2 regions of the Exiguobacterium sp. s141 genome follow, and region 2 is predicted to be linked to the other one. Evidence: riboswitches for the same ligand, from Rfam matches in the RefSeq annotation. Region 2 holds a riboswitch; the other holds the start of a gene.
What was found. A riboswitch is a leader RNA that binds a small molecule or an ion and turns the genes downstream of it on or off. The one in region 2 is predicted to bind S-adenosylmethionine.
Positions count from the first base shown of each region.

Region 1: it holds a riboswitch for S-adenosylmethionine, as region 2 does, so the genes downstream of both, KNP74_RS03005 (methionine ABC transporter ATP-binding protein) here and KNP74_RS12135 (2,3-diketo-5-methylthiopentyl-1-phosphate enolase) in region 2, are expected to answer to the same signal.

Region 1 is NZ_JACSLJ010000001.1:579,568-589,736, reverse strand. It holds gene KNP74_RS03035 (acyl-CoA dehydrogenase family protein) at 1-545, shown strand, start outside; gene KNP74_RS03030 (hypothetical protein) at 635-1,363, shown strand; gene KNP74_RS03025 (arsenate reductase family protein) at 1,409-1,771, shown strand; gene gcvH (glycine cleavage system protein GcvH) at 1,811-2,194, shown strand; gene KNP74_RS03015 (PTS sugar transporter subunit IIC) at 2,237-3,289, opposite strand; gene KNP74_RS03010 (thioredoxin family protein) at 3,480-3,734, shown strand; SAM riboswitch class I at 4,188-4,293, shown strand; gene KNP74_RS03005 (methionine ABC transporter ATP-binding protein) at 4,371-5,399, shown strand; gene KNP74_RS03000 (methionine ABC transporter permease) at 5,389-6,051, shown strand; gene KNP74_RS02995 (MetQ/NlpA family ABC transporter substrate-binding protein) at 6,082-6,909, shown strand; gene KNP74_RS02990 (MDR family MFS transporter) at 7,014-8,228, shown strand; gene sufC (Fe-S cluster assembly ATPase SufC) at 8,401-9,162, shown strand; gene sufD (Fe-S cluster assembly protein SufD) at 9,175-10,169, shown strand, end outside.
Region 2 is NZ_JACSLJ010000006.1:20,035-30,203, forward strand. It holds gene mtnA (S-methyl-5-thioribose-1-phosphate isomerase) at 1-482, opposite strand, end outside; gene mtnK (S-methyl-5-thioribose kinase) at 479-1,630, opposite strand; SAM riboswitch class I at 1,712-1,814, opposite strand; SAM riboswitch class I at 2,019-2,120, shown strand; gene KNP74_RS12135 (2,3-diketo-5-methylthiopentyl-1-phosphate enolase) at 2,190-3,347, shown strand; gene KNP74_RS12140 (2-hydroxy-3-keto-5-methylthiopentenyl-1-phosphate phosphatase) at 3,344-3,994, shown strand; gene KNP74_RS12145 (methylthioribulose 1-phosphate dehydratase) at 3,991-4,608, shown strand; gene KNP74_RS12150 (1,2-dihydroxy-3-keto-5-methylthiopentene dioxygenase) at 4,622-5,155, shown strand; gene KNP74_RS12155 (TerC family protein) at 5,193-6,026, opposite strand; gene pdxR (MocR-like pyridoxine biosynthesis transcription factor PdxR) at 6,319-7,680, opposite strand; gene KNP74_RS12165 (GNAT family N-acetyltransferase) at 7,773-8,345, shown strand; gene KNP74_RS12170 (MerR family transcriptional regulator) at 8,528-9,256, opposite strand; gene KNP74_RS12175 (Hsp33 family molecular chaperone HslO) at 9,316-10,169, opposite strand, start outside.

The DNA.
Region 1 (10,169 bases), on a different contig from region 2:
TCGTGCCGGGCACGCTCCTCAAGAAAGCGATGAAAGGCGACTTGCCACTCCTCGCCGAGGCACAGAAACTCCAAAAAGAACTCATGAGCTACATGCCGCAAGAGCTCGACGGCTCACCGCTCGCACGCGAGAAGATGCTTCTGTCGAACATGAAGAAAATCAACTTGATGATCGCCGGAACGGCTGTCCAGAAATATCAGCAAGACCTTCAGAACGAGCAAGAGATTCTCGCGAAGATCGCCGACATCATCGGCGCCATCTACGCGCTTGAAGCGGCCATCGCGCGGACGGATAAAGCCATCGCCCGCACAGGCGTTGAGAAGAACGGACAGAAAGTCCGCTACACCGAAATCTTCGCCGAGCAAGTGTTCAAGCAAGTCGAACTCATGGCGAAAGAAGTCTTGTACGCGGCCGCATCGGGCGACGAGCAGCGCATGCTCTTGTCGGCGATGAAGAAGTTCAGCCGTTATCAGCCAATCAACGTCATCGGCACGAAACGCGAAGTCGCAGCGAGTCTCATCAAAGCGAACAAGTTTATCGTGTAAGCAAGCGAGAGAAAGGGTGGACCGGACGCGGTCGGCCCTTTCTTTTTGCCTTGTCGACACCGTACAATGGACGGAAGGAGGCGAAGTAGATGAGACGTAAGGCATTGTTAGAACGGATGGATGCGATTGGCCGCTCAGTCGCAGAGCATGATGGGACGCTCATGCTCCTCGCGCTCGGTTCGATCGGGCTCGAGACGGATCGGCTCGACGACTATTCCGACCTCGATTTCTTCTTGATCGTCGAGGATGGGCATAAGGCCCGCTTTATCGACAATTTGGATTGGCTCGCCGTCGAGCCGCTGGCGTACCAGTTCCAAAACACGAAAGACGGCCATAAAATCATGTATGAGGACGGCATTTACGCCGAGTTTGCCGTGTTTGAAGTCGTGGAGATGCCTGGCATCGCCTATACGCCGGGCCGTGTCGTCTGGCAGCGTGACGAAGCGCTCCACGCGATCGCGACGCCGAACGTCGTCACAGACGTCCCTGACGCCGCGTATTGCTATGAAGAGGCGCTGACGAACCTATACGTCGGCTTGCTCCGGGAGCGACGTGGCGAGCGACTTGCGGGCTTTGAACTCATTCAAGTCGCGGCAATCAATAACGTGCTGAAGGCACATGGAGAGATGAGTGATCCGTTCAATCCGACGCGACGCGTCGAGACGAAGCATCCTGACGTGACTAGGCTCCTTGAGCAAGGGGTATTAGGCTATGGGCGTTCCGTCGAGGCGGCAGCTGCGATTCTCGGTTATATCGAGGCGCGTCATCCGGTGAACGCGTCGTTGAAGCGAGAGATTGAGCGTTTGCTTGAAGCGTGAATGGTCGATTCGGAATGTGCTACATTTATAGAAGAGGTGATGAACATGGTGACACTATATGGCTATCCGCCATGCAGTACGTGTAAAAAAGCAGAGAAGTGGTTGAAAGAGAACGACGTCGAGTATACATACGTTCATATCGTCGAGGCGACACCGTCGAAAGATGAACTGGCCGAACTATGGAAACAGTCGGGTCTCCCGCTCAAAAAATTCTTCAATACGAGCGGCCAAGTATATCGAAACGAAGGCATCAAAGATCAACTGCCAAATCTATCAGAAGACGAACAACTCGAGCTTCTCGCGAGCAATGGTATGCTTTTAAAGCGTCCAATCGTGACAGATGGTCAAAAATCAACTGTCGGATTTTCAGAAAAGTCGTTTACAGACGTTTGGGGCGAAGTGCTATAATACTCGTGTGAGTCTAATTCATTTGAGGGGGAAGTTAAGATGAGCAAAGTACCTGCCAATCTACGTTATTCAAAAGAGCACGAATGGGTTGAAGTGAACGGAAGCGTGGCCCGCATCGGGATCACGGATTTCGCACAAAGCGAACTAGGGGATATCGTCTTTGTCGAACTTCCTGAAGTCGGCGGCACGATTTTACTCGATGAGCCGTTCGGTTCGGTCGAGTCGGTCAAAACCGTGTCAGAGTTGTACGCTCCAATCTCTGGAAAAATCACAGCGGTGAACGAATCACTCGCCGATTCACCAGAACTCGTCAACGAGGCACCGTTCGAAGGCGCTTGGATGATCGAAGTCGAGTTGAACGACGCGTCAGACGTCGACAAACTCATGTCAGCCGAAGAATACGAAGCGATGATTCAAGGCTAAACAAAACCCGGTTTCTCTTCACGAGAAGCCGGGCTTTTTTGTTCATTCGAAATCGAGGCGGTAATGATCAGGCTGGATGAGCGACGTCCGGTTGAACAGGCGGTAGAAGATGATTCCAAGCGTTATCGGGATGAGTCCGAACAAGACGATGACGAGCATGACGTTCCAGAGCGCGAACCCTCCCGGCATCAAATGCAAGGCGTTGATTGGCCCGATGAGGCCGGAGACGCCGAAACCGGCACTGATCGGCGTGCCTTCGATCCGAAGGATGCCTGCGAGCGCTCCGAGGATGGCCGCATTGGCGAGTACGGGCAACATCATGATCGGACGACGGACGAAGTTCGCCATTTGAATCTTCGGTGACCCGAGGAAGTGGGCGATCGACGTTCCCGTCGCGTTCATCTGCCAGCCGGCGATGGCGAGACCGAAGCCGGCGGCGACGACCCCTAGGTTGGCGGCCCCGGCCGCGACACCAGACAGGCTGATCGCTGTGGCGATGCCGACCGTCGAGATTGGCGAGACGATGATGAGCGAGAACGCCATCGCAATCAACATGCCCATCACAATCGGCTGTAGTTCCGTCATTGTCATAATGATCGTCCCGACGTATGTTGTGATTTGTGAGATGTAGGTGAGCAGGAACGCCCCGATCCCTCCGGCGACGACGATGACCGTCATCGGTAAGACGAGTACCGTGTATGTCTTCAAGCGTGGCGACAACTGCATGACGAGGAACGTCGCAAGAGCGGCCGTCACACCGGCCGTGATGACGTCACCGATTCCAGCCATGAGGAACACCCCTTCCTCGATGCGGATGGCGCCGCTCCCGACTTGGGTCGCGATGCCGATTGTGCCGGCCTCGAGTGCCGAGCGTCCGAACTGCATGGCGACGGCGACACCGATGATAACCGGTAAGAGACGCATCGCGATTGTCGTCGCATCTAAGATGAACTGCAAGGACGGAACATAAGGTAAGATGGCTTTCGTTAATTCACCGAGCAAAGCGCTCGGGATGAGGGCGATGAGAATGGCAAGACTGAGGCCGTTCAAGACGTTCATCAAAAACTGTTTTCCGGTAAGCTTCTCTTCCGTCATTGGGGATTCACCTGTCCTTTTCTACTGGTATGCTGTTATGTACAAAAGCAATAAAGTTAATGACCATACTATGCCTCTTTCTAGCGAGCGTCAATACAAAATGTTGAAATGTTCAGAATTTTCCATTTGAGCACAACTTTTGAACCGACCGGTCCGGATTCATATACTTAGAGGAGAGGTGAGAATAATGATGACAGACGGATTCTTATATATATACGCCCCGATGTGCGGTACATGCGCCGTGGCCGAGCGGATGCTCTCGGTCGTCGAGGCGGTCGATCCCGAACTCCAGATTGAAAAACGCGATGCCAACTTTATCCCGAACGAGCTCGAGGCGTATCAGGTCATGAGCGTCCCGGCGCTATTGAAGCTGGAGAATGGTCAAGTTCGCGATCGTTTGTACGCGTTTCAAAACGTCCAGCACGTCCTATCTTTCGTCAAATGAGATAGGATGATTAGAATAATCTGAAAATTTTAAATAATCAGTTGACACAGAAAGTTCACGAATGATATATTCATTACAACATCTTACTTGAACACAACATAGGACGAGATTTTCCCGTCAGCAAGACGTTTTCGAACAACCGTTGCATGAGCTTACGCGATTTCAGGTGGACCTTCCCTTCGATTGTCCCCCAAAAAAATCAAGCGTCGGGGCACCGGTCGCGTAATTGCATGGTCCGTTCGAAGATCGAGTGATGGTCGGGTAAAAATCCCCCATATAAGGATGAATGCTCTGATCGGGCAAAAGAGGTTCATCTATGGGTTGTCCTTCAGTGACTCAAGGTGCTACGTTCTGTGTCATCCTCGGATGGCACCTTTTTTAATTTGTCTGAAAAAAATAGTTTGACATGAAAATAATGTGTCGCTATGATAAAGCTAATCAAATACGCAACCACTCTTATCAAGAGAGGCTGAGGGACTGGCCCTATGACGCCCAGCAACCGCGGATCAATCCGAAATGGTGCTAATTCCAGCAAGGTGTAAACCTTGGAAGATGAGAGCAATCGTTGTCCGTACGATAAAGTACGCACGTTTGCTCAAACGTGCGTACTTTTTTTGTTGTCAGGAGGGAAATGGATTGATTCAATTACGCAATGTGGCCAAATGGTTCGACACGAAAAACGGTCGGGTTCAGGCGGTCGATGATGTGTCGCTTACAATCGAAAGCGGCGAAATTTTTGGAATAATCGGATATTCAGGGGCGGGGAAGTCGACGCTCATCCGCTTGCTCAACCGACTCGAGGCACCGTCAAGCGGTGAAATCGTGGTCGCCGGCAGCGAGCTGACGAAACTCACGCCGAAGGAACTGCGCGGGGTGCGTAAAAATGTCTCGATGGTGTTCCAACACTTCAACCTATTATGGTCGCGCACGGTCGCTGAGAATATTAGCTTCCCGCTCGAACTCATCGGGGTACCGGCGAGTGAGCGCAAACGCCGCGTCCAAGAGCTCGTCGAACTCGTCGGCCTCGCCGGACGGGAAGACAGCTATCCGTCACAACTATCGGGCGGCCAAAAGCAGCGAGTCGGGATCGCCCGTGCGCTCGCTACGAATCCAGAAGTGCTCCTCTGCGATGAAGCGACGAGCGCACTCGACCCGAAGACAACGGACTCGATTCTCGAACTGCTCGTCAGTATCAACAAGAAACTCGGTTTGACGATCGTCCTCATCACCCATGAGATGCACGTCATCCAAAAGATTTGTCACCGGGTCGCCGTCATGGAGGCCGGGAAGGTCGTCGAGACCGGACAAGTCGCCGACGTGTTCCAACATCCGGAACAGCCGATCACGAAAGAGTTCGTCAAACAGATCGGCGCGGTCGAGGACATGTCGCTCACGTTCGAACATTTGAAAGCCCGGTATCCGAGCGGACAAATCGTCAAGCTCAAATTCTTGAACGAGACGGCCGAACAACCGATTCTGTCGGAAGTGTTGAAGCAGCATGACATCGGCTTCAACATCATCGGCGGGAAGGTGACGCAGTCACAGGTCGGTGCCCTCGGGACATTATTCATCCAATTGATCGGAGAGCCGGCTGAAGTCGAGCGGGCCATCGCCTCAATCCGGTCGCAGGCAGTGGAAGTGGAGGTAGAAAGCGATGTTTCCTAATGTAGATTGGCAAGTCATGCTCGAGCAGACGTGGGAGACGCTCTATATGACGCTCGTCGCCGGAGCCGCGACGTTCGTCATCGGTCTCGCCCTCGGGATGCTCTTATACGTCACGAACGAACCGCTCATGATGAAAAACCGTCCGATTTACACGGTTATCAGCGCAATCGTCAACGTGTTCCGGTCGATCCCGTTCATCATTTTGATCATCTTGCTCATCCCGTTCACGTTACTCGTCGTCGGGACGATGCTCGGATCGACGGCAGCGTTGCCGGCGCTCATCATCGGTGCGGCTCCGTTCTATGCGCGGATGGTCGAGCTCGCCCTGCGTGAAGTCGACCGCGGCGTCATCGAGGCGGCTGAATCGATGGGTGCGACAAAATGGCAGATCGTCTATAAAGTGTTGTTCCCAGAAGCATTGCCGGCCATCGTGTCAGGCATCACGGTCACGATCGTCGCGATCGTCGGTTATACGGCGATGGCAGGGGTCGTTGGGGGCGGGGGACTCGGGAACTTGGCGTTCCTCGAAGGGTTCCAGCGCTCACAGAGTGACGTCACGTTCGTCGCGACCGTCTTAATCTTGGTTATCGTCTTCGTCATCCAGTTCATCGGCGATCGACTCGTATCAGTAATTGACAAGCGTTCCGCTTGATCTAAATAGAAAATTTGGAGGGGTTTTATAATGAAATCATGGAAAACAGTACTCGGATTGACAGCAGCTTCAGCACTCACTATTCTCGCAGCTTGCGGCGGAGATTCAGAATCAGGTTCGGGCGATGATAAGACGCTCGTCGTCGGTGCGTCAAACGTCCCGCACGCTGAGATTTTAGAGCACATTCAAGACGACTACGAAGAGAAGGGCTATACGCTCGAAATCAAGAAGTTCCAAGACTACGTCCTCCCGAACAAAACGCTCGCGGACGGCGAACTCGACGCGAACTACTTCCAACACGAGCCGTACCTCGAGTCGCAAATGGCTGAGAACAAAGACTACAAATTCGCTTCAGCCGGCGGCGTTCACATCGAGCCGATTGGTGTGTACTCGAAAGATTACGCATCACTCGATGAGCTTCCAGACGGCGCGGAAATCATCATGAGCTCGTCGGTCGCTGACCACGGACGAATCCTCACGATGCTCCAATCAGAAGGCTTGCTCACGCTCGCGGAAGGCAAAACAGTAGACGCGACGGTGTCAGACATCGTCGACAACCCGAAAAACTTGAAATTCAAGACAGACGTCGAAGCGGCACTTCTCCCGCAAGCGTTCAACAACGGTGAAGGGGACGCGGTCCTCATCAACACGAACTACGCGATCGATGCCGGCCTCAACCCGCTCGAAGACGCGATCGCTCTCGAAGGCGAAGATTCACCTTACGTCAACTTGATCGTCACACGTGAAGGCGACGAAGATGACGAGCGCGTCAAGGCACTCCTTGAAGTACTCACGTCAGAAGAGACACAACAGTGGATTTTGGACGAGTACAAAGGTGCAGTCGTACCGGTCAAATAATAATTTCGTCAAGGCCCGGGCTATCCCGGGCCTTTTTTGTTTGGAGTAGTTTTGACGCATCAATAGAAGTACACTACATATATGTAGGAAAAGGGGGGATTCGGATGAACATACGACACATTCATCCGCTGACGCTGGGCGTCTTGTTTGGCACATTTTTTGCCCGGCTGTCGACATTTTTTGTGATGCCGTTTTTTGCGATTTATCTCGCGACGCTCGGTTTCTCGGCGAGCGTGATCGGGACGGTGTTTGCCATCTCGGCGTTATCGGGGTTATTCATGAGCTTTTTCGGGGGGACGCTATCCGACCGCTACGGGCGCAAACAGCTGATGCTGATCGGTATCGCGTTGAACGCGATGACGTTCACTGGTTTCGCGCTCGTGACAGAATTATTTTGGTTTTATATGTTCTCGGTACTTATGGGCGTGTCGCGGTCGTTCCTCGAACCGGCGTCGCGCGCACTCATCAGTGATACGACGCAGCCGGACCAGCGCGTCATCGTCTATAACGTCCGCTACTTTTTAATCAATATCGCGGCGGCAATCGGGCCATTGCTCGCGGTCGTGTTGTCGCTCACCGGGGCGAAGAGCGCCTTCTTCGTCGTCACGGGCGTCTATGTGTTATACGGTCTCGTCATCTCGACGCTGTTCCGGAAATATCCGTTCGAGGAAGGGGACGGCGTCAAAGTCCGGCCGCGCTTGACGGAGACGTTCCGTGTGTTACAACAAGATAAGACGTTCCGCTACGTCATCATCGGGATGATTTTCGCCATCATCGGCTATAGTCAGTTCAATGCGACGTTGCCGCAGTTCATCGCGTTCCATGACGGCTTCAGTGATGGCTCACGTTTGTTCGCCTATCTGTTGACGGTCAATGCGATCACCGTCCTCGTCGTCCAATATCCGATCATGCGCTTCGGGATTCGCGTGTCGCCGATCAAGTCACTCTTTTTCGGCGTCGGGACGCTGTCGACGGGGCTCCTGCTCATCGGTTTTGCGACCGAGACGTGGGTGTTGTTCATCGCGATGGTCATCTTCACAATCGGTGAGGTGCTTATGTTCACGATGACGGACGTATTGACGGACGAATTGGCACCGGCTCACCTGCGCGGGACGTATTTCGGGGCGATGGGGTTGACGGCGCTCGGTCAGACGATCGGCCCCGTCATCGGTGGGGTGTTGCTCGATGGGTTTGATAACGCCGCGTTGCCAGTGTTTGGAAGCTTGGCCGTGTTGACGGCTTGCGGCGCCTTCTTCTTCGCCGGCGCCTTGAAGGAACGGAAAGCAAGTTTGGCCTTAATCGAGGAAAAAGTTGGATAAAGTCTTGATTTCTCGATATTCTCATTCTCAACATTTAAGTTTTATTGAGAATGAATAATAAGGTGAGTCGCTTGAAATAAAAAATTGCCTAGATTAAGATTAGAATATATCTAATCTACGCCAAAAATGGCGAGAAAACGGAAGGGGTATCCGAATGTCTAACGTACCACACATGAAAATTGATGACCTCCGCGTCTCAATCGAAGGAAAAGAGATCGTCAAAGGTCTTAATCTTGAAATTAAAGGTGGCGAAATTCACGCCATCATGGGTCCTAACGGGACGGGTAAATCTACACTCGCATCGGCACTTATGGGTCATCCATTGTATGAAGTTACAGGCGGAAGCGTTGATTTGAACGGCGAAGACGTACTCGACATGGAAGTCGACGAGCGCGCACAAGCCGGAATGTTCCTCGCAATGCAGTATCCTGCTGAAATCAGTGGTGTCACGAATGCCGATTTCTTGCGTTCAGCCATCAACTCGCGCCGTGAAGAAGGTCAAGAAATCTCGCTCATGAAGTTCATCCGTGAACTCGATGCGAAGATGGACGTCCTTGAAATCCCTTCAGAAATGGCACACCGCTATTTGAATGAAGGTTTCTCAGGCGGAGAGAAAAAACGTAACGAAATCCTTCAGATGATGATGATCAAACCGAACATCGCCATCCTCGATGAGATTGACTCAGGTCTTGACATCGATGCGCTCAAAGTCGTCGCCAAAGGCGTCAACGAAATGCGCTCAGAAGAGTTCGGTTGCTTGATTATCACGCACTACCAACGTCTCCTCAACTATATCGAGCCAGACTTTGTTCACATCATGATGGACGGGAAAATCGTCATGTCAGGTGGCAAAGAGCTTGCACAACGACTCGAAGCTGAAGGTTACGACTGGGTGAAGCAAGATCTTGGAATGACAGTAGACACAGAAGCGTAAGGAGGCTGTACGATGACCGTACAATTTGAATTGGATGCACAAGCAGTAGCGGCACGTGCAGAGGCGCTCGGTGGACCAGCATTTATGGTCAACCGTCGCAAAGAAGCAGCAGAACTTGCGCCGACTCTTGCCTTGCCAAAAGTTGAAAAAATCAAGATTGATAAATGGGACTTCGTCTCTGGAGACGTCGAACTCACGAAGCACGACGGCTTGACGCCCGAAATCGAAGCACTTCTTGGAGACCATCGCACAAACGTGCTCGTTGAACGCAACGGTCATGTCGTCTACAACGAACTTGCAACGCCAGAAGGTGTCCTCTTCATGGGCATCAACGAAGCAATGGAACAACATCCGGAGCTCGTCGAGAAGTACTTCATGACAGAAGGTGTCCGCGTGGACGAAGAACGTTTGTCTGCGTTGAACGCTGCTCTCATGAACGGCGGTGCGTTCCTATACGTACCGAAGAACGTTCAATTGAAGGACCCGCTCCAAGCCATCTTCACGATGGAACAAGCGAACGGCGCGCTCTATCATCACACGATCATCGTCGCAGACGAAGGCAGTGAATTGACGTACATCGAGAGTTTCCTCTCGAACACGAACGAGCCGCACACGGTCAATGCCGTGACAGAAGTGTTCGCTGCCGCGAACGCGAAAGTCGTCTTCGGTGGTGTCGATCAGCTTGCTGATTCGGCCCTCTCATTCATGAACCGCCGCGGTGTCGTCTATGAGAACGCACGCCTCGAATGGGCGCTCGGTCACATGAACGATGGCAACTCGGTCGTCGAGACGAAAACGCACCTTGTCGGGGACAACACGTTCTCAGACACGAAAGCCGTCACGATCGGTCGTGGCGCACAGAAGCAAAACTTCAACATCCGGACGGACCATTTCGGGAAGTCTTCAGAAGGGTTCATCTTGATTCACGGTGTCCAAAAAGATTCAGCCACGGCCATCTTCAGTGGAACATCGATGATTCACCATGGCGCTTCGAAATCGAACGGCGT
Region 2 (10,169 bases):
GTCGCGATGGCACCGGCGTTGCAGATTGTCAACACGTTCCCCCCGGCCGGCAACACCGTCAGCGCATGCTCGCCGATGGCCCGATATGTATCGACGTCCCGGTCGTACAAAGCGATGGCGCGGCGTTTGATTTCCTCGGCAATCGCCTCAAAGTCGTCCCCGACATTTAAATCAAGGAGCGATTCGATCACGTTTTGCAGATTGACCGCCGTCGGTCTTGTCGCAATCAAGCGGCGTCCAACGAGGTCGAGTCGACGGGTGAAGTCCGGGTCGTCGACTAACCGGCCTGCCTCTTTGGCGAGGACGAACGCCCCGAAGTAAGCGATGGCCGGGGCACCACGGACTTGGAGCGTCTCGATGGCATGTTCGGCCTGTTCGAGCGTCTCGATTGTCACGTAACGCTCTTCATGTGGTAACAACGTCTGATCCAATAGGATGAGTTCGTCCGTTTGCGAATTAAAGCGGATGTTTTGGACCGTCATACGCGCACCCCCGACAAAAGCGTCACCAAGTCGTCAATCGATTCGACGCTGTGGCGTTCTTTAATGAGCGCCGTCCCGAGGGCAAGCGCGTCACGTTTTCGTTCGAGCCGCGTCGCTTCCGGCAACGTCTCGAGATCGGCGACACCGGCGAGTCCGACGGCACGGCGAATGAGTTCGCAACCGGCATAGCCGATCGTGTCGCTGAAGATTGTCCGCAACAATTCGTCGACGAAACCGTCCGTATTGAACGGCTCGACAGCGCGCTCAAAGTTGGCCCGGAACGTCTTCTCGAACGTCTCCCACACCGTCAAGACGTCCGTGAAACGTTCGAAGCGTTTGAGCGGGTCATGGAACGTCGACAGCGTCAAATGGGCGATAATTTGGCCCAAATCAAAGCCGAACGGTCCGTAAAATGCGAACTCTGGATCGATGATTTTCGTCTCTTGTTGGGTCGCGAAGATGCTGCCTGTATGTAGGTCACCGTGCAGAAGCGCCTCATGTTTCGTGACAAATCCGACTTTCAGTTTCGTCACCTCGACCTTGAGCGCCTGGTCTTGCCAAAGGCGTTCGACATCTTCTCGAAGCGCCGCCTCGATGTTGTTCGACTCCGCGTCTTTGAACGGGTCGGTGAAGATGAGCTTCTCGGTGATGTCACACAGTTCCGGGTTGTAATAGTCACGTTCAATCCGCTTCTTCGCGATCGGGCCGGCCGCATAATCCGACGTCGCGAACAGCGTCTCGCCTAAAAATTCACCGACATGACGCGCGAGTTCCGGATAGCTCTCCCCTTTCAAATAACCGGTGCGGACAATCTCATAATCAGACAGATCTTCTAAAATCGTGTAGGCGAGCGTCCGGTCGCTACCGAGGACGTCCGGGACGAAACGCGGCGCCACGTTCGCAAACTCACGGAGTGCCAACTGTTCAATCCATGCCCGTTCGAGTGTAAGCGGCCAGCTCTCACCGACGACTTTAGCGTATGGGAGCGCCTGTTTGACGATTAGGCGCTGTTCGCCTTGGCGAATCCGAAACACGAGATTCAAATTGCCGTCCCCGATTTCCTCACACTCGGCGATTCCGTCTTGCAAGTATCCTAATTGACGGACGTGCTCGACAACAGACTGTTCTGTAAATGGTTGATATGACATGATGTTTTCCCCTTCCTGTACGTTGCCCACAAAAAAAGCCCCTTTCTCCGCGAGAAAGAGGCACAGCCAAAATGGTTGTTCCTCTCATCTGTCAGACATTCGTCTGGTGGATGTAGCACCGTGCCTAATGGTCGGTTGCTGCGGCGTCATCGGGCCAATTCCCTCTGCCAACTCGCGATAAGAGTGGTTTATTCGATTCGGTGAACTTATGTGATGAATATTACGGACTCGACGTCACAATTGTCAACGTCCTTTTCTCCGTGCCACTCGTCTTTTTTTGTGCATATATGGAAACAACTTCCCAAAATATTTTTTTTGGAAAAAAAGGAATTGACGACGTGACGAATCTGTGTAAAAATTCAATTAAATTTCACAACTTCAAATCACATTCTTATCAAGAGCAGACGGAGGGACGAGCCCGATGATGTCGCAGCAACCGACCAGAGATGGCACGGTGCTAATTCTTGCAGCGAAAGCTGAGAGATAAGAGTTCATTTTTTATGATGACCTCTTGCCTCGGCATGGGGTCATTTTTTGTTTGCCTGGAAGGAGGAACCATATGAGTATCACTGCCACATATGAAATCAAACGGACGGATGCGGTCGCAAGCATTGCCGACAAAATCGCCCTCGAGCTGACCGTCGGCACATGGACCGAGCTGCGTCATTTAGAGCAAGAGCAGTTACAGGCGTACCGGGGTGAGGTCGTATCGACCACCCATACGGAGACGACGAGCCGGTTCACGATCCGCTATCCGTTACATAATGTCAGCCCTGACTTTTCATCCATCTTGACGACGACGTTCGGGAAACTATCCCTCGACGATTCTATTCGGTTAATCGATTTGACGTTGCCCGAAACGCTCGCCCCTCATTTCAAAGGCGCCAAGTTCGGCGTCGACGGGATTCGCGAGTTGCTCGGTGTCCATGACCGTCCGCTCGTCATGAGCATCTTCAAAGGCGTCATCGGGCGTGACCTCGCGTTTCTCGAGCAGCAACTCCGCGATCAGTTCGCCGGCGGCATCGATATCGTCAAAGACGACGAGATTTTATACGACAATCCGCTCACGCCGTCGCTCGAACGGGCCCGGATCGGAGCGGCCGTCATTCAAGCGCACTTTGAGGCGACCGGGAAACGTGTCCTCTACGCCATCACGCTGAGCGGCCCTGTGTTCGGTCTTCGCGATCAGGCGCTCCGGCTGATCGAGGCCGGTGCGACGGCGCTCCTATTCAACGTCTATACGTACGGTCTTGACGCACTGCGCGAACTTGCGAACGACCCAGACATCCGTGTGCCGATTTTGGCCCACCCGGCCTTTGCCGGCGCCTTGACCGGGTCCATCAGTCATTCGCTCTTACTCGGTAAACTCCCACGTCTCGCCGGGGCCGATTTGACGCTCTTCCCGTCTCCATACGGTTCGCTCGCGACACCACGGGACGAGGCGTTCGCGATTCGTGACTTGAGCGCCGAACCGCATTGGTCGAAACCAATTTTACCGGTCCCGTCAGCCGGGATTCATCCGGGGCTTGTCGCCGATATCATTCGTGATTTCGGGACGGAGGTCGTCATCAACGCCGGCGGTGGCATTCATGGTCACCCGGACGGTGCAGCCGCCGGGGCCCGTGCTTTCCGCCAAGCCATCACTCACGTCCTCGGTCACACCGCAGGACAGACGGACGAACTCGATACCGCGTTAAAGGCGTGGGCGTCACGATGACGGTCCACATCCTGTGCGACTTCGATGGGACGATCACGGCGGAAGACAATATCATCGCGTTGATGAAAGCGTTCGCCCCGCCGGCTTGGGTCGAGTTGAAAGATGCGGTCCTCGAGCAACGGATTTCAATCCGCTCCGGCGTCGGTCAACTGTTTCAACTATTGCCGAGCGAGGCCGCCCCGGCTTACCACGATTATTTGTTGGAGCGGATCACGCTCCGCCAAGGGTTCCCATCATTTTTAGAACAGGTTCGGGCGCACGGTTGGAAGTTTGACGTCGTCAGCGGCGGGATGGACTTCTTCGTCCAGCCGGTCTTAGATGGTCACGTCGCCCCTGAGCATATCTACTGTAACGTCGCCGACTTCTCCGACGAGACGGTAACCGTCACGTGGCCGCACGCTTGTGACGAACAGTGTACGAACGATTGCGGCTGTTGCAAGCCGACGATTGCCCGCCGTATCGTCAATCCGAGTGACCGTTTAATCATCATCGGCGACTCGGTGACCGACTTCGAGGTCGCGAAGCGTGCCGACTTCGTCTACGCCCGGGGTCAACTCATCACGCTCTGCGAAGACGCAGGCATCCGTTACGCCCCGTTCGAGACGTTCGACGACATCACCCATCACTTGAAGGAGGTGCCCGTATGAGCCTTACGGCACGTTGGCTTGAACTGGCCGAGATTAAAGACGAACTCGCCGCCCGCGACTGGTTCCCCGGAACGAGTGGGAATTTGGCGATTCGCGTCTCTGACGACCCGCTCGAATTTCTCGTCACGGCGAGTGGACGCGATAAACGGAAACGAACGCCAGACGACTTTGTTCATGTCGATGCGGGCGGACGCTTAATCGGCGAACAGACAGGAAAACCATCCGCCGAGACGCTGCTACATGTCGAAGTGTTCAATCGGACGGATGCGACGTGTTCGCTCCATGTCCATACGGTCGACAATAATGTCATCTCCGAGCTCCATGCCGCTACCGGCGAAGTCGTCTTCACCGGTCAAGAAATCATCAAAGCGCTCGGCTTCTGGGACGAGGATGCGGTCGTCCGCGTACCGATTATCGAGAACCATGCGGACATTCCGACTCTTGCGGCCGCTTTCGCCCCTCACATTCACGCAAACGCCGGTGCCGTCCTCATTCGCAATCACGGCATCACCGTCTGGGGCGAGACCCCGGCCGCGGCCAAACGCTATTTAGAGGCTTACGAGTTCTTGTTCAGCTATACATTAAAACTACGCGCCCTAGGCGTCCATTCATAAGGAGGAACCAACCATGGCAACTGTCTATTTCCAACAAACCGAAGAGCGTTACGTCGATCAAACTGAAGTGAGCGCCTTTTTAGAGTCTCGCGGGATTTTATATGAGCAGTGGGACATCACGAAGCTACCGGAAAACCTGCAAGAGAACTATCAGTTGACGGACGAGGACAAACAAGCGATCTTGTCGACGTTCCGTGACGAGATTCGTGATGTATCGGAGCGCCGCGGCTATGAGACGGCAGACGTCATCTCATTGTCAGACGCGACGCCGAACTTGGACGAATTGCTCGTCAACTTCCAAAAGGAGCACCATCATACGGATGACGAGGTCCGCTTCATCGTCAGCGGCCATGGCATCTTCGCCATCGATGACGCCGAGCGTGGCTACTTCAACATCGAGCTCAACCCCGGCGACCTCATCTCGGTGCCGGTGAACACGCGCCACTACTTCACGCTCCAAGACGACCGCAAAGTCGTCGCCGTCCGCATCTTCGTGACGACAGAGGGCTGGGTGCCGATTTACGAGAAACAAGACGTGACCGCATGAAAAATGGTCTCTCGCTCAAAGGCGAGAGACCATTTTTTTAATGTTTGGCAGCGGCTGTCGGTTTTGAAGAGAACCAACCCCATACCGCGATCCCGACCATGACCGACCAGAAGAACACGGTCCACGCCGTCGAGTGGACGAAGCCGTCCGGAAGACCCATGAACGCGAACGGTGTACCGGCAATCAATTCCTTGAAGCCAGGGTGTTCAAGGACGAGCACCGTCAACTTCACACCGACCCAGCCGACGATGATGAAGGCGGCTGTCTCAAGTGTCGGACGTTGATGCAACAGCTTGACGAAAATTCGAGCAGCGAAACGCATCAAGATGACCCCGATGAGTCCACCTGTCAAGACGACGAAGAACTGACCAGAGTCGATCCCACCGATTTCACCGAGACCGAGCGGCGGCAAGCTGACCGCGAGCGCGACCGCTGCGAGAATTGAATCGACCGCGAAGGCGATATCAGCAAACTCGACTTTCGCAACCGTCAACCAGAACTCTTTCTTCGTGACCGGCTTCTCTGTGACAGCCGTCTCTTCTTTCGCCTCAGCAGCGAGATCTTGTTTCGGCTCCGTTTTACGAGCCTTATAGGTCATATACAGATGTCGTGCGCTCATTCCGATCAAGTAAAGCGCACCGAGCGCCTGGACTTGCCAGACGTTGATCAAGAATGAGATCAAGAACAAGGCGATGAAGCGGAAAACGAACGCTCCAAGTAATCCGTAAAATAGTGCCTTCTTCTGTTCTGTCCGCGGCAAGTGCTTGACCATGACCGCCAAGACGAGCGCGTTGTCTGCAGAAAGTAGCCCCTCGAGACCGACGAGTACGACGATGATCCAGGCGTACTGCAGAATTAACTGCCAATCCATTAAAAACATCCCCTTTTTTGTTGTGTTCCTTCATATTTAACAGTGATCTATTTTTTAAGTTCACAGGAACATTTTATTCCCGATTCATATCGAAATCAATCTTCTTTTCTTCAATTGCTGAAGTTTTTTTATTTATGAGGACATGCAAAGTGTTACTTCTACTGTTATTTTGCGATGATTTTAACCGTTATCTTGCACTTAAAAGTGTGTGTTAGGTGACGAACGTTCGTAAAATGATTTGACACATTTACGAACGCTTGATAGATATGAAACCTATTCTTAAGACTTTAACTTAGGGACTTTTCCAGACCGATGCAAGCGATTGAATGCCCTTCCGAATTTCTCCAACACTCAAAGCCCCGTATCCGATAATCACTCGGTCGGTGGATTTGGTTTCTTGATACATATGGGATACGGCATCAACTGCAATGCCAAGCGAATGCGCCCTTGCAATTGCTTCTCGTTCCGTTAAGAAGGCAGGTAATTGGACAATGATATGCAATCCAGCCTCATCTCCTCTAACAGAAAAATCTTCTCCTAAAAATTCATCTATCGCTTCAATCAAGCACTTTCTCTTTGAGCGGTAAAGGGTTCGCATTTTGGCGATGTGCTTCTCATATCTACCTGTCTTAATGAATTCTGCAACAACTAACTGATCGATTTTGGAAACAGTGGATTTCTGCAGTGCATGGAATGCTTCATATTCTTTCACTAAAGATAAGGGGAGGACAAGATAACTGATTCGAATAGAAGGCAGTAAGGTTTTTGAGAACGTACCAAAATAAATAACTTGATTTAAAGAGTCTAAATGAGCCAACGTTGGAATGGAGGCTCCTCGGTAACGGAATTCCGAATCATAATCATCTTCCACGATGTAACTGGAAGAAGCTTTTGCCCATGTCAACAACTCAAGGCGCCTGTTGATCGACATTATGGTGCCAAGTGGATATTGGTGAGCTGGAGTTGTATAAAGAAGTGTCACTGGCTGTTTCGGTACGGTACAGCCTTCAGAATCCAACCTTAGAGGTAAAACAGGTATGTTTAATTGGTGAAAAACCGCATTTGCCCGAATAAAGCCAGGTTCCTCGATTCCTACTTTAGAAGGAATGAGGAATTGACACAGACAACTTAATTGTTGTTGAGTACCACTGAAAACATAAATTTGTTTTGCATGGCAATGCAATCCTCGGGATCGGCGCAAATAGTTTGCAATTTCGTTCCGTAATTCCGGTTCCCCTTGCCAAGCACCATTCGCAATATGGGCAGGAGCCAGAAAATTTTGATACAGGCGGTTCCAAATTTTGTATGGAAATTCTGTTGGATCAACTTGTCCGTTTCTAAAATTTAAGGACTCTTCTTTTATCGTTGGCAGTAATTCTTCTTTTTGAAGGGCAGCTTTTTCTTGGAAGGGGACTTCAATCTCCCCTATAAAATAACCTTGTCTCTCTGTTGAATACAGGTAACCTTCACTCAGTAATTGGGCATATGCTTCCTGTACGGTAAATACACTGACATTCAATTGATTGGCTAATTCGCGTTTAGAGGGCATTCTTGAATGCGCTTTTAACTGTTGTTGTAGAATGAGCTGTTTGATGTGTTCATAAATGGCCATATATTTTGTGGTTCCCGATGGAAACGTTACTTGCAGTTCCACTCCAAACACTCCTTGGTATGTAAATTTTACTCCGAATTGGTTATGTTAAGCATACCAGAAATGAAGTGTAATGATAGAAAGGAGTGAGGGAAATGAAAACCTTAGAGAATGAAGTTGTCAAGCTAGTGCCGATGGAAATCAGTCATATAGAAGGAATCTGGGACGCAGCGAATAACCATGAAATTTGGGAACATATGTCGGTGGATTTGACGGACAAAAGGAACGTTGAACAATATGTACAAGACGCTCAAAAAAAGAGAGCAGCTGGAACAGAGTTTGCTTTTGTGATTGTAGATATCGAGACAAAGAAGATCATTGGGGCCACCTGGTTTCTCGACATTTCCATGCCACACAAAAGACTAGAGATTGGTTCAACTTGGCTAAATCCCAAAAGTTGGCGAACGAACATCAACACCAATTGCAAGTTTTTACTGTTGACGTATTGTTTTGAAGAACTGGGATTGAATCGCGTTCAAATCAAGACAGGTCATGAAAACATCCGTTCACAACGCGCCATTGAAAGAATCGGAGCCATTAAAGAAGGGATTTTAAGGAACCACATGATTCGCAAAGAAGGAACAATTCGACATACCGTCATGTATAGTGTGACAAAAGAGGATTGGCCACAAGTCAAAGAACGCTTCCACAATATACTAATAGATTAATAATTTATACCATATCTGTATTTGAGACCTATTTCAGTTTTGAGTTTGTAATCTAAGGATAAGGCGACCTATAAAGAGTAGTTTACATATCACGAGATTATCAGCAGTTCTCTAAAAACCAACAAAAAAAGGAAGAGGAGAAGCTTTATAACCAGCTTTTCCTCTTCCTTTTTTCTCTAACATTACTTAGGATTCAATGCTTTATTGATGAATTGGTATAGCTCGCCATCTATTCCATGTTGCAGTTCGTTCCCTGGGTTTTCAGCGTGGAAACGCTCGGCTTGCTTACGGAAAGCCATATCGCCTTCGGAAAAGACATTCACGATGTCGTTCCATTTTTTCGCTAAATGCTGTACTTTTTCATCGGCGGGAGAAGTGCCTTTATCTTTTTCCAAACGAATTTCCATGATAAGAGCTTCAAATTCTTGTTCTGTACGCTTCAAGAACTGTTTGTCCGCATTTTCATAGCTGCTTTCCATGGTATCCAATTGCTGCTTCGAAAAGTATTTTTCCTTATTCATTTTCAGCGCCTCCATTAATTTAGTAAGTTCTGAAATCGAGAGGGTCCGATTGCTGTGTGCAGCCGATAACGCATTTTCCAACTCCGCTACTAGTTTTTGCTGAACCTCTATCTCTTCTTTGACTCGAGAAATTTGGGTTTGCAAAATCTCCGCAACGGTTTGTTCCTCCGGATTAGACAACAGAAGTTGTATTTCTTCTAACGACATTCCCATCTGCTTTAAGGACAAAATGGGCTGAAGACGGACCAAATCTGCTTTCGTGTAAAGCCGATGCCCTGACTCCGTATACTGAGAAGGTGAAAATAAACAGATTTGATCGTAATAGCGTAAAGTTCGAATCGTTAAACCCGCCAATTCTGCAACTTCTCCGACTTTCCAATATTCCTTCATTCGCTTAGCCTCCATTTAACAACATTTCTATTCACCAACTAAAAACGAGAAATTCGAAGTTAGAGGAGTTGCTCCATCTCCTTTTGCTCAAACGTATAGGTTTTCCCGCAAATATGGCAAAAAGCTTCAATGCCTTCATTTTGATCCATGCTCCGTTTGATCTCCTCTTCACTCAAGGAATAAAGCATGCCATAAAACATTTCTTTGCTGCATCCGCAGAAAAATTGACTGGAGCTATGGCCGATAATTTTTGCATCCCCAAACAACTGGGTTAACGCTTCTTCGCTGTCACTCGCTTCTTCAGCGTTTAGTTTACTGAAAATATCTGGATTGGCTTTTACAATCATTTTCACTTCTGAAAGCAATTGTGGTGGTGCACCGGGAAGAAGTTGTGCATACAGTGCATGACTGGAAAGAAGGGAAGCTTCATTATCCAACTGAATGTCGGAATAAAGATAGGTCGGCGTCTGATCACTCTGCACAAAATAGTTGGCGATATCATCCGTGATATGTTGATTTGGCATATCGGTAATGCTGGTGAATTGATTCATCTCAGAACCCTTTATGACACGGATCATCCCAGAAGGTCCGATCAAATCTTGCATCGACTTTTCTTCTGTATCAGAAGATCTCAAAAGTTCATCGTTCAAGTATCCTCTGACATTTCCATTCGCTTCGGCTTCCGCAAAAATCTTATGGTGAGGGTTACTCAACGTTACCTGGATGCTCATGCGCTGGTTCCCTTTGAGCGTGCCAGAGAGTATGCTCATCGCTGATACCGTTTTACCCAACATGAGTTTAAGAGATTCAGGAAGTTCCTGGTTTAAGGCAAAGATGTCTCGAAGCAGCTGGGTATTATCAATAAAATATAAACGTATCTGCTCTTCGTAGATCAATGCCTTAACAATGGTAT